Regions from separate parts of the Pedobacter sp. 22226 genome, predicted to be linked through region 2. Evidence: riboswitches for the same ligand, from Rfam matches in the RefSeq annotation. Region 2 holds a riboswitch; each other region holds the start of a gene.
The links. A riboswitch is a leader RNA that binds a small molecule or an ion and turns the genes downstream of it on or off. The one in region 2 is predicted to bind S-adenosylmethionine.
Positions count from the first base shown of each region.

Region 1: linked by a shared signal. The riboswitch ahead of metH (methionine synthase) and the one ahead of ACTJKC_RS23960 (O-acetylhomoserine aminocarboxypropyltransferase/cysteine synthase family protein) in region 2 are both predicted to bind S-adenosylmethionine.
Region 3: linked by a shared signal. The riboswitch ahead of ACTJKC_RS03335 (SusC/RagA family TonB-linked outer membrane protein) and the one ahead of ACTJKC_RS23960 (O-acetylhomoserine aminocarboxypropyltransferase/cysteine synthase family protein) in region 2 are both predicted to bind S-adenosylmethionine.
Region 4: linked by a shared signal. The riboswitch ahead of ACTJKC_RS24625 (peroxiredoxin family protein) and the one ahead of ACTJKC_RS23960 (O-acetylhomoserine aminocarboxypropyltransferase/cysteine synthase family protein) in region 2 are both predicted to bind S-adenosylmethionine.

Region 1 is NZ_JBQEPB010000004.1:162,775-165,935, reverse strand. It holds gene metH (methionine synthase) at 1-1,935, opposite strand, end outside; SAM riboswitch class I at 2,074-2,179, opposite strand; gene ACTJKC_RS10260 (Bax inhibitor-1/YccA family protein) at 2,295-3,050, opposite strand; gene ACTJKC_RS10255 (hypothetical protein) at 3,089-3,161, opposite strand, start outside.
Region 2 is NZ_JBQEPB010000012.1:221,413-224,573, reverse strand. It holds gene ACTJKC_RS23965 (homoserine O-acetyltransferase family protein) at 1-427, opposite strand, end outside; gene ACTJKC_RS23960 (O-acetylhomoserine aminocarboxypropyltransferase/cysteine synthase family protein) at 470-1,801, opposite strand; SAM riboswitch class I at 2,063-2,173, opposite strand; gene ACTJKC_RS23955 (hypothetical protein) at 2,386-3,161, shown strand, end outside.
Region 3 is NZ_JBQEPB010000001.1:791,959-795,119, reverse strand. It holds gene ACTJKC_RS03335 (SusC/RagA family TonB-linked outer membrane protein) at 1-1,247, opposite strand, end outside; SAM riboswitch class I at 1,571-1,676, opposite strand; gene ACTJKC_RS03330 (peroxiredoxin family protein) at 1,814-3,088, shown strand.
Region 4 is NZ_JBQEPB010000014.1:12,470-15,630, forward strand. It holds gene ACTJKC_RS24620 (peroxiredoxin family protein) at 1-454, opposite strand, end outside; gene ACTJKC_RS24625 (peroxiredoxin family protein) at 742-2,043, opposite strand; SAM riboswitch class I at 2,202-2,299, opposite strand; tRNA gene ACTJKC_RS24630 (tRNA-Cys) at 3,089-3,159, shown strand.

The sequences.
Region 1 (3,161 bases), on a different contig from region 2:
CTCTTCATCTTTAACAACCTCTTTACCTTTCGATTTTACGGTATCGGCATATTCTACCAAACGCTCCGTTGCATCTTCTCTTCGGTTTAACAATACATCTTCTACCCTTTCTAACAGTTCAGGCGGAATTTCCTGATAAACCTCCAACATCCCCGCATTTACAATTCCCATATCTAAACCAGCCTGAATGGCATGATAAAGAAATGCCGAGTGCATGGCCTCCCGAACGGTATTATTACCCCTGAAAGAGAACGAAATATTCGAAACCCCACCGCTTACTTTGGCATAAGGCAGGTTTTCTTTAATCCAGCGGGTGGCATTGATGAAATCGACAGCATAATTGTTATGCTCTTCGAGTCCTGTTGCTACAGTTAAGATATTCGGGTCGAAAATAATATCTTCAGGCGGAAAGCCGATTTCGTGTACCAGGATATCGTAACTTCTTTTACAGATTTCCTTTCTGCGCTCGTAATTATCGGCCTGACCTTGTTCATCAAAAGCCATTACCACAACCGCAGCACCGTATTGCATAATTTTACGGGCACTCTCACGGAATTTATCTTCCCCTTCTTTTAAAGAAATGGAGTTTACAATTCCTTTTCCTTGCAAACATTTCAGGCCATTTTCAATAACCGACCATTTGGATGAATCGACCATGATGGGCAATTTGGCGATATCAGGTTCTGAAGCAATGAGGTTTAAGAATTTGGTCATTGCCGCTTCCGAATCCAACATCCCTTCATCCATGTTTACATCGATTACCTGTGCACCACCTTCTACCTGTTGCAAAGCAACGGCCAATGCAGCTTCGTAATCGCCACCCAAAATCAGTTTAGAGAATTTTGGAGAACCTGTAATATTAGTCCTTTCGCCGATGTTTACAAAAATACTATCAGGGGTGATGGTTACCGGCTCTAATCCACTTAAACGCATGTAAGGCTCCAGTACAGGTATTTTCCTGGGTACAGCTTTTCTAGCGTTTTTGGCAATACAGCCAATATGCTCAGGTGTAGTACCACAACAGCCACCCACAATATTCACAAAACCAGAGGCAATAAAATCATCCACCAGATGAGCCGTTTCGTGTGGTTGTTCATCATACGCACCAAACTCGTTCGGTAAACCTGCATTTGGATAGGCCGAAACATAACATCCGGCTTTTGCCGCTAACTCTTCAATGTGCGGACGCATTTCCTTTGCACCCAAAGCGCAGTTAAAACCGATACTTAATGGTTTTGCGTGCATTACAGAGTTTAAGAAAGCTTCTGCCGTTTGACCGGAAAGCGTTCTGCCAGAGGCATCGGTAATGGTTCCGGAAATCATGATTTCGAGTTTACGGCCAATTACCTCTTCATATTTTTTAATGGCTACAATGGCCACTTTTGCATTTAAAGTATCGAAAATGGTTTCGATTAATAATACATCCGAGCCACCATCTACCAGGCCACGTACCTGCTCGTAATAGGCTTCTTCGAGTTCGTCAAAATAAACCGCCCTGAAACCAGGATCGTTTACATTTGGCGACATAGAAAGGGTACGGTTGGTTGGACCAATGGCACCGGCAACAAAACATTTACGATCTGGATTTGCCGCCATAAATTCATTTGCAGCTTCTTTTGCTATCCGTGCACCTTCAAAACTCATTTCGTAAGAAAGGTCTTCCATCTGGTAATCGGCCATGGAAATGCGCTGGGTACTGAAGGTATTGGTTTCGATAATATCGGCACCAGCCGCCATATACTCCAGGTGTATCGTTTTTATAATATCCGGACGCGTGATGTTCAGCAAATCATTATTGCCTTTTACATCACAGGGATGGTCCTTAAATCGCTCTCCCCTAAAATCTTCTTCGGTTAAGGTATATCGCTGAATCATGGTACCCATAGCACCATCAATCACCAAAATACGTTTCTCTAATTCTTCTCTTATGCTCATTCTAGTTGTTAGATATGAGATGTGAGACATGTGATATGAGAATTATTAAGCACAAATTATGACTCAAATCTCATATCTATCATCTCAAATCTCAAAAAAAGGCTTATCTAAAAAGTTGGTACGTGAATCGTAATCCTAAACTTATCTGGCCCCGAATTTATCCGGGATAGAATTTAGCACCTTGTATGGTTACAGGTTGCTAAGACTTCGTTGGGTCTAATCCCTCCGTCTTTCTTAATAAGCGTACAAAAATGCAACAAAGCTACATCAATTCCAAAATTTATCGCTTTGCCGCCAAATAAAATTACAAAGGCCATGCAAAACTGCACAGCCTTTAAAATATTGTTCTGTTTTTAATCTTATCTTCTGTTACCGAAAATGCGTAATAAGAATAAAAAGATGTTAAGAAAATCAAGATATAAGCGCAATGCCGCAACTATTGCCATCTTTTTTGATTCTACCTGTAGTACCTGTTCTCCACTTGCTTCGATACCCTGACCAATCTGTTTAATTTTCTGAACATCGTAAGCGGTTAAAGCCGTAAAGATTGCGATACCAATAAATGCCATAAATAAACTAAACTGCTCACTTTGGATAAACATATTAACCACACTTGCAATTACTAATCCGATTACGCCAACCATTAAAATAGGGCCGAATTTACTTAAATCGATATTGGTAGTATAACCCATAACTGCCATAATACCAAAAATACCAGCAGCACCTGCAAAGCAGCTTACTACCGAACCAGAAGTATAAGCCAATAGGATAAAACTTAAACTTACACCTGTTAATACCGAGTATAAAACAAAAACACCTATCAAAGCTGGGTAAGAAAGTTTACTTAAGCCAAAACTCATCAGTAAAACAAGTCCAAGTGGCGCAAACATAGCAATGTATCCAAAAATAGACATCCCTACTTTGCCGGTAGATGGGTTAACAGTTAAAAGATATTGCATAAACTGCTCATTTGTTCCAAAAAGATAAGCAGCTACGGTTGATAAACTCAAGGCAACGAACATCCATAAGAAAACGTTTGCAAAGAATTTTTTAGAAACAGAGTTCTCTTGTACAAAAACACTGTTTTTTTGATATTCGAAATTTTGTTGTTCCATTTTAAATTTTGTGTATTTAACTATATAAAAATAAATATTTAGTTTAATCTTTTTGTCAACAGTTCTTCAACTTTTTTAAAGAACTGAAGGGGTTTTAATGTGCGCCATGGC
Region 2 (3,161 bases):
TGATGTAACCGACACCCAAATGCGCAGCCAATAACTGATGTGCCGAAACCATATCGCGGATGGTAAACTGCGGAAAGGAAAGGTAATAAGGCAAACCATTTACCGGGTTGGTATTTAACGGGCTTGTAGTTCCGTAATGTGATCCTAAAACATTCGCGCAAACAATATAATGCTCTTCAGGATTAAACAAGGCATTTTGCCCGAATAATCCGTCCCACCATTCAAAAACATCCGCGTTAGCAGTAAGTGCATGGCAAACCCAAATCACGTTATCCTTATTTGCATTTAACTTACCATAAGTTTGATAGGCAATCTGCAGGTTGCGAATTTTTTTTCCACTTTCTAATTTAAACTGTTTATTATAATGATATGTAGACGCAAAATTCCCCGAAGTGGATTTTACGTTATCGTTTTTACTGTTATGCATTTTGTAATGTTGTTGTTAAAAAAGCGCTTTGAGGGCAAGAATCTAGGCTAATAAACTTTCTGTAGGAACCTTGGCGTTAATGGTTGCAAATGCCTGTTCGAAATCGGCTTTAATATCGTCGATATGTTCAATACCAACCGAAACCCTTAAAGCATTTGGTTTTACACCTGCCGCCAATTGTTCTGCATCGCTTAATTGCTGATGTGTGGTTGCAGAAGGTTGAATAATCAAGGTTTTGGCATCGCCCACATTGGCCAGGTGCGAAACCAGTTTTAAACTATCGATTATCTGTGAGGCATTTTCTTTACTTCCTTCTAATTCAAAAGATAAAACAGCTCCAAAACCGTTGCTTAAATATTTTTTAGCCAGGTTGTTGTATTTGCTGCTGGCTAAGCCCGGGTATTGCACTTCTTTAACCAGCGGATGGTTTTCTAACCAGGTGGCCAGTTCTAAAGCATTATCTACATGGCGTTGTACACGGAGCGATAACGTTTCTAATCCCTGTAATAAAAGGAATGAATTGAAAGGTGATAGGGCAGGACCTAAATCCCTCAGGCCTTCTACGCGGGCACGGATAATAAACTGGATGTTGCCGAATGGGCCACCGATGCCGAACACATCGCTGAAAACCAAGCCGTGATATCCTTCTGAAGGTTCAGAAAACTGAGGGAATTTTCCATTGCCCCAGTTATAATTTCCGCCATCTACAATAACACCGCCGATGCTTGTTCCATGTCCGCCAATCCATTTGGTTGCCGATTCTACTACAATATTAGCGCCGTGCTCCAATGGTTTAAACAAATACCCTCCTGCTCCGAAAGTATTGTCGACCACTAAAGGAAGGTCATATTTTTTAGCTATTGCTGCAATTTTCTCAAAATCGGGCACACTGAAAGCCGGGTTACCAATGGTTTCGAGATAAATGGCTTTTGTTCTATCGGTGATTTTACTTTCAAATTCCTCTGGCACATCCGGATTTGCGAAATCAACATGGATGCCCAGGCGCTTAAAAGCCACTTTAAACTGGTTGTAAGTTCCACCGTAAATGTGAGAAGAAGAAACAATACTGTCGCCAGCTTCTAAGATATTATTTAAGGCAATAAATTGCGCAGCCTGACCTGATGCAACCGCTAAAGCCGCTACACCACCTTCTAAAGCGGCAATTCGTTTTTCGAAAACATCATTTGTAGGATTCATAATCCTGGTGTAGATATTTCCAAACTCTTTTAAGGCAAATAAATTGGCGCCGTGCTCAGCGTTATTAAATCCATAAGAAGTTGTTTGGTAAATTGGTACAGCTCTTGAACCTGTAGTTGGATCTATTTCCTGACCTGCGTGTAATTGTAAAGTTTCAAATTTATATGATGTTGACATGATTGCTGTTTTATTTGTTGAACAATTAGATAGGGCGGTTTAGGCTGATCCTAAAACCTGGCAGGGCGTATCCCGATTTCCGGGACCTTCCAGTTTGAAAAAAACAAAAAAGGAAGATTTTTATATTACTGTATGCAACAGCACATACAGGTAACCATACGCATATCGCAACAAATAAAAGAAACAGAAGATTGTACTACTTTTTCTGGGTTTGCACTGGGCTCGCTTAGCGATTGAAGATTTAATGTTTTCATCAGTTCTAATTTATATCTCCGGATAACACCGTGTTATCCGGTCAGGAATTGGCACCTTCTCTTTCTGAGGGTTGCCAGTGGGTCATCGAGCCAGTCTCTCGCCACTTCTTTATAAATCAACCCGTGAAGATTGACTTTTATTCAGCTTTCCGCCAAATAATATTTCAAATGTCTGAATTTAATTTTAATCCACAAAATAAAATTTTGATTTTACATTAACAATCTAATAATGAGCTAATTATTTTTATGTTATGTTTGCGGTTTAAAACTTTTAATATAAATTAACACTTAATATTCTAAGTTTGTGCATCCTATCTAAATTGTAACTTCATGAAAAACACAAAATCCCTATGTTTAGGACTGTTATTTGTTGTAACAGGTTTAAGCAATGCCAGCGCTCAATTTGGCGGCCTGAAAGATAAATTATTAAAAGTAGGTACAGCCCAGGGCGCTAAAGCCTTAGGTATTGACAGGTTTTTAAAGCAGCCTGCCGCCATTACCACCAGTTTTGAAGATGTAAACAGGGAAGGCGAGAAAATGCCGGATTTTATTACTGCTTTAAAATTAAAAGCCCAGCCTTTATATTTATTGCCTAAAAATCCTGATGGTGGTTTTATACTTTGTGAAGGCTTGTACGAAATGACAAACAAAAGCTATTGTTTAAAAGCCGGAACCTTTGCGCCATCAAAGGGTGATGGTTACATGTTTGCCCCGGTTTTGGGTCCGAAAGAGGAAATTGTGGTTTCCATATTAAAAAGTGCAGAAAAACATCCCGAAGTAGAACAGCACGATATACAAGCGTTACTTTGGACGATTATTGCCAAAACAAAATTTGCTGATTATAACGGACAGGTTAAAGTAACCGCCATCAAACTATTAACAACCAAACAGCTTACTCAATTAGAAGGAGGTGCTTTGGGTGTTCTGCCTTTTGATGTAATGGAAAAAGCAAAAGATCAGTTGCCATCGGGTGTGAGGGCTGTTTTTGAGGCAGAAAACAATATACGCCAATTGGTAGCTTCAGGCAATTATACTTATGCTGATCTGGAGAAATATGCTATTGTTGCCGGCATGGCGCCACCAAGGAGCGATGTGCCAAGTGGCAT
Region 3 (3,161 bases), on a different contig from region 2:
TGCAACATGGTACTGGTTGAGCGCGAGCCGCCTGTACCGGGTAAATTATCCGAATTCAGTTTACTGTAATTCGCATTGGCGGTTAAAGTTAATTTCGGTGTTATCTTTAATGAGGTATTTAACACAAATGAATTTTTCCCCTGACCAGAGTTCGGCACAATGCCAACCTGTTTCAAATTGTTGTAAGAAATCCGGTAATCGTATTTTTCGCCTGCATCTGCAACCGATACCCCATTGTTTAATGAATAACCGGTTTGGAAGAAATCGCGTACATTATCCGGATGCGCAATAAACGGAACAGCAACGCCTTTCGAATAAAATTGAGGGATTAATCTTCCATCCAGTTTTGGTCCCCAGCTTTCATCTACACCATCATTTAAACCTTTACCGGCACCATCTACATAACTAAACTGCCCTTCTGAGCCTTGTCCGAATGCATTTTGATATACTGGTAGCGTAAGTAAAGTTTCTAAAACCGCGTTTGAATTGATGGCAATGCCAAGTCCTTTTTTCGATTTACCGGTTTTGGTTTTGATCAGGATCACCCCTGCTGCAGCCCTGGAGCCATATAATGCCGCAGCATTTGGTCCTTTTAGCACACTCATCGATTCGATGTCTTCCGGATTGATATCTGAAATTGTATTTGCATAATCTCTGGCACCCGCTGAATTCAATTGTGAGTTATCCACCGGGATCCCATCTACCACAAACAAGGGCTGGTTATTACCGGCTATCGAAGTTTCTCCCCTGATCACCACCCGAGATGAACCCATGCTTCCCTGGCTGTTGGTTACCCTTACACCGGCAATTTTTCCGGCCAGCGCATTTACCAGGTTCGATTCTTTTGCCTCGGCTACACGGTCGCCTTTTAATTCCTGAACGGCATAACCCAGTGATTTTTTCTCTCTCGATATGCCTAAAGCCGTAACAACCACCTCATCTAAGGCATTATCGCTCGATTGAAGGATGACCGAAATCGGTCCGTTTTTGCTAATTTGAATCTCCTGGGTTTTAAAACCGATATACGAAAATACCAGGGTACCTTTTTCCGGTGCATTGATTGAAAAAGCACCTTTGCCATCCGTAATGGTAGTTTGTTTGGTTTCTTTTATAAGGATGGATACCCCTGGGAGTGTTTCACCATCTGCCGACTTCACCGTTCCGGTTATGGTGGCATTTTGAGCGAATAATTGCTGCGTAATAAAAAGCAGCAAAACAAACGCTATTGATTTAAAATTTGTGAACATGTGTGTGTAATTAATGATTAGATTAAGGATAAAAATTTGGCAAAAACAATTCCTGCACAGTTAAAACCGTGTTTTTATTAAAGAATAAGAAGGAATGGTCAGATCAGAAAGCCTGTTAAAATAAGGTTACCCTAACAGGACATACGCATTCGGGAATACGTACAAAGGTTTGCATTAAGGGATTTTAGCTCGTCTGTTTTTTTCATTTGAATGATTTTCTATAAAACATATTTTACTTATCAAAAGCAGCATCCGGGCAAAAAAAAAGCACCCCTTAAATCAGAAGTGCTCCATATATTTTTATAAGGATAACGCAAACAACTGACTTAACTACCCCAGATTCATCCGGGATGGAATTAGCACCATTTCTACTTAAAGATGGTTGCTAAGGCTTCACAGGGCCATTCCCTCCGCCTTTCTTGATAAGTATTTTAAAATAACTGGGGCAAAGGTATAACTTATTCGATTTATCCTATAGTTTTTATAGATTTTTTTTGAAATATTTTTTCTTTGGCTATATCGTCCGTATATTTGTCGACTGATTTAGTCGATTAACACACATCCCAATGAACATAAAATCCTTATTAACTGCCGTACTGGCCATATCAACTTCCATAACCTTTGCTCAGAATCAGGCTGTTTTAGCCAATAATCAACAGGCAAAGGCCAAAGAAAAAAAATCAAAAGCATTTGTTGCGCTGGGTACCTGGCGTGGAATTGCCAAAGTAAAGGAAGGTTTGGATATTCCTTTCAATTTCGAAATCAACGAAAAAAGCGGTCAACAGAAATTATATTTTCGCAATGCGGAAGAAAGATTTGAAGGTGGTTTGGTAAAACAGACCGCGGATTCGCTTTTTGTAAAACTCGATCAGTTTGATAACGAACTGGCTTTTGCACTTGTAGATGGTGATCATTTATCTGGTACGTTAAGAAAGCAGGATAAAGCAGGCAAACCTTTAACCATTGTTGCAGAACGTAAAAATTACCGTTTTGAAACGCTTAATAAGCCAGCCACCGCTGATTACTCGGGAAGTTACGATGTTGTTTTTAAATCGCCCAATGGTAAAGACGAAAAAACAGTTGGTTTATTTAAGCAAACTGGTAACAAACTTACCGGAACTTTTTTACGCGTAACCGGCGATTCGCGCTATCTTGAAGGTGTAGTAGAAGGCAATGAGTTCCAGCTTTCGAGTTTCATCGGCTCCTCTCCTGCTTATTACAAAGGTACTTTTCAGTCGGATGGTACTTTAACAGGCGAAATTTTAGGTGCCAGGGGAAGTCAGGCTTTTACCGGAACCAAAAATAAAGATGCAGCCCTTCCTGATCCCTACAAACTTACCTACCTCAAATCGGGATATAAAACGCTTGATTTCAGTTTCCCTGATGTAAACGGTAAAAAGATTTCGTTGAAAGACGAAAAATATAAAAATAAGGTCGTGATTTTAACCATTACCGGAAGCTGGTGCCCCAACTGTGTTGACGAAGCCACTTTCATAGCACCATGGTACAAGGCAAACAAAAAACGCGGTGTAGAAATTATTGCTTTACATTACGAACGTTCAACCGAACCTGAATATGCAAAAAAAGTAATGACTCGTTTCCGTGAGCGTTTTGGTATCGAATACGATCAGGTACTTGCAGGCACTGCCGATAAACAAGTGGTATCTCAATCATTACCGGCGCTTGATTCGTTTTTATCTTTCCCAACCACCATCATCATTGATAAACAAGGTAATGTGGCACAGATCCACACCGGTTTTAATGGCCCTGCAACCGGAAAGTTTTATGATGAATTTGTAAAGGAATTTAATGGAGAGATTGATTCACTGTTGAAGAAGTAGTGAATTTTCGTAGAATTTCGGTCGGTGAAATGCCGACCGATAGATAAAAATCTTTGCTCCAATTCCTTTTTAC
Region 4 (3,161 bases), on a different contig from region 2:
TGGCGGTAGGTGCTACATCTTTACCAGGTTCAACAAAGCGATACGATTTGCCTTGTTCGGCAGTAAAAGGTAAAGCATTACCCTGTAAACCTGGCACCAGGCTTTTATATTCGCCAGAGATCCTGCCATCGCTTTCTATTTTAGCTACCAAAGCGGCATCGTAGGTATTCATTTTGATGAACAAAGAATCCTGACCTAAATATTTGATGTGGAAATCGTCTCTGCGGGTTCCGTTTAACAGCGTGAAAGTAGCATGCTCAGCATCTTTTCCTTTAAGTTCGAAATTAAATGGCACTTCGGTTTCAGCAACCTTGAATACGCCTCGCCATATTCCTTCTTTTATAAATTTTTTGGCCACTTTTGGCTCTTCATCTACTTTATTTACAGCAAAAGCTGCAGTAGAAATGAGGGATGCTAAAGCCAGCACCTGCATTTTAGCATAGTAATTTTTCATCTTTTATAATTTTAGGTGTAGGTTAAAATATGGGCTGTATCTCAATTTTTTGACGTATTCTTGGACGAGTTACTTTGGCAGAATAAAAAAGTCCGTCATTGCGAGGCACGAAGCAATCTTAAAGCGCACACTTTTAGCGATCGTTGTAAGATTGCTTCCTCGGCTGAAAAAGCCTCCTCGCAATGACGACGTTTTGCGTCCATTCAATAACCAGGAAACTTCTCTGTCAATCATACTATTAACAAATCTTTATATACAGCCCAATATTTAATATAGTTGGTTTGGTTTTATTTACTTTTTAGTGTTTCGGTTGCGGCGAGCTTTTCGGGCACTGGTTCAGCAATCAGCTCGTCTAACACTTTATTGAATTTGGCTTCGTAATCGTTAAAGTATTTTCCGGTTACGGTTCCGGTATAACCGGTGTAGATTTCCCGCACATTTCCTTTTCTATCGATAATAATCGTAGTTGGGAAAGCAATGAATTTATTGAGCGCAGGCAATTTTTCGGCCACCACTTTTTTATCGGCAATACCACCGAACAGAATATCATAAGTGATATCATATTTTTCTTTCAGCTTGCCTAAGGTATATTTGGCATATTCCAGGTCATCTTTCTGCTCAAAACCAATGGCTATGGCTTCTACCCCACGTTTTTGGTTCTTTTTAAACCATGGTGAAAGAAATACCGTTTGATCTGTACAATTCGGGCACCAGGTACCAATGGTTTCGATAATCACTACCTTACCTTTGTATTTATCATCACTTAAAGAAACATTTTTCCCGCTCAGATCAGGGAAGGTAAAATCAAGTTTGCTGTAACCTTCTTTAAGGAAAGTAAGTTTATAAGGATCAGGAAGTTCGGCTTTTTCGTTACGCTGACCATCAAATTTCAGGTTTTTGTAAATTCCAAAACCCTGTTCGCCGGTAATGCTGTTATCATCGTTGATTTTTCCCTTCACAATAAAAGGACTCGGCCCGGTAAAACCCGACAACTCAAATTCATCGCCCTGTACGGTACCTTCGAGCTCGCGGGTATCGCCTACAACGGTCATAATTACACCGGTAAGTTTGTTGCCGTTCTGTTTTAACAAAGCAATTGAGGCCGGTACAGCTTCTTTGGTATAGGTTCTAATTTCCCACTTACCAGTAATGTTGTGTTTTGGAGCTACATCTTTACCCGGTTCTACAAAGCGGTAACTTTTGCCATGTTCGGCAACAAAAGGCAAAGAATTGCCCCTGAAACCGGGTACCAGACTGCGGTATTCGCCAGATAAGGTACCATCAGTTTCGATCTTCGCGACCAGCGCCGCATCATAAGTGTTCATTTTTACGTAAATCGAGTCGTCGCCGCGTCGTTCTACATGAAAATCATCACGTCTGGAACCATTAATGAGCGTTAAAATGGCTGTTTGTGGTGTTTTTCCTTTTAACTGGAAGTTAAAAGGCACTTTTGATTCGCTTACACTAAACTCTCCCCTCCAGATCCCTTCTTTAGGGAACGGTTTTGCCACCCTGGCTGATGCAATGCCGCCCAGTAGCAAAACTGAGGTGGTTAGGCATGCAATTTTTGAGGTAATTCTCGTTTTCATAATCATCATTATTAGTTAAACACTATCGTTTTAGAGTTTTTGATAACAAGGCACAATGATTCGCACAGAAAACCATACAGCAAGGCTACAGGCTGTTTATCAGCTGTTATTGCATCATGATCCTTAACGAGAAACAGTGTGTTTACTTGTTATCGGTTAATTTATAATCTATTGCTAGATCAGTTTGAGCACTTTTTCCTATGGAAAGTTGCTAGAAGTTCAACGAGTACTGACTCTCCCTTCTTCTGTATAAATCAACTAATTAATGGTGGTGAATTAATTAGAGTAATAACCTAAACTAGTGGTGGTGATTAGTTTTGGCTGTTCCTGATACCCCGGCAACTTATTGACTGAAATACATGACCACCATAATATTCTATCAAAATGCCCCGGGGTACCAGGATTTTTAAATGAGAATATCTGAATGAAAACCTTTATCAGGTGATCCGTATCTTAGCTTATATTAGCGGCAACAGCAGTTATACTGACCTGAAAAATTGATCAGAGAATATGGCTGAGGTTGTCTGCGGAGTTTCATATCGAACGTAGATTTGCTAGTGAACTGTTTTAATTTTTTGTAAAAGTATAAACTTTGAACAATTTAAACAAGTATTCCTATAGATTTTATAGACTTTATTTATAATCAACTGATTTACAGTAGAATAATTTATTTTTTTTAGCAGAGAGCGCTGGGGAGAGAGCATGGAGGGAGAGCATGGAGGGAGAGCATATCGCTTCGTCATCTCGACTGGAACGCAGTGAAACGGAGAGATCTATCTAGAGATAGATTTTGCTTCGCAGAGCCTTCGGGTTCTCAACTACGGTCGAAATGACGGTATTTGAAGGAAGTGAACGCAACGCTTGGTTCATTCCATCTTCCATTTTACATCTTCCATCAAAAGATCCTTCGTTACACTCAGGATGACAAGCCGAAAAAACAAATTAAAAAAAAGCTACTATTTCTATAGAATTTATAGAATTAATTTTTACCTTTGTTCTGTCTTATACGAAAAGCAGATAATAAGCTAATCGAAAAAGAACACATAGTCATGTGGCCGAGTGGCGAGGTAAAGGTCTGCAAAACCTAGTACGGCGGTTCGATTCCGTCCATGACGTCT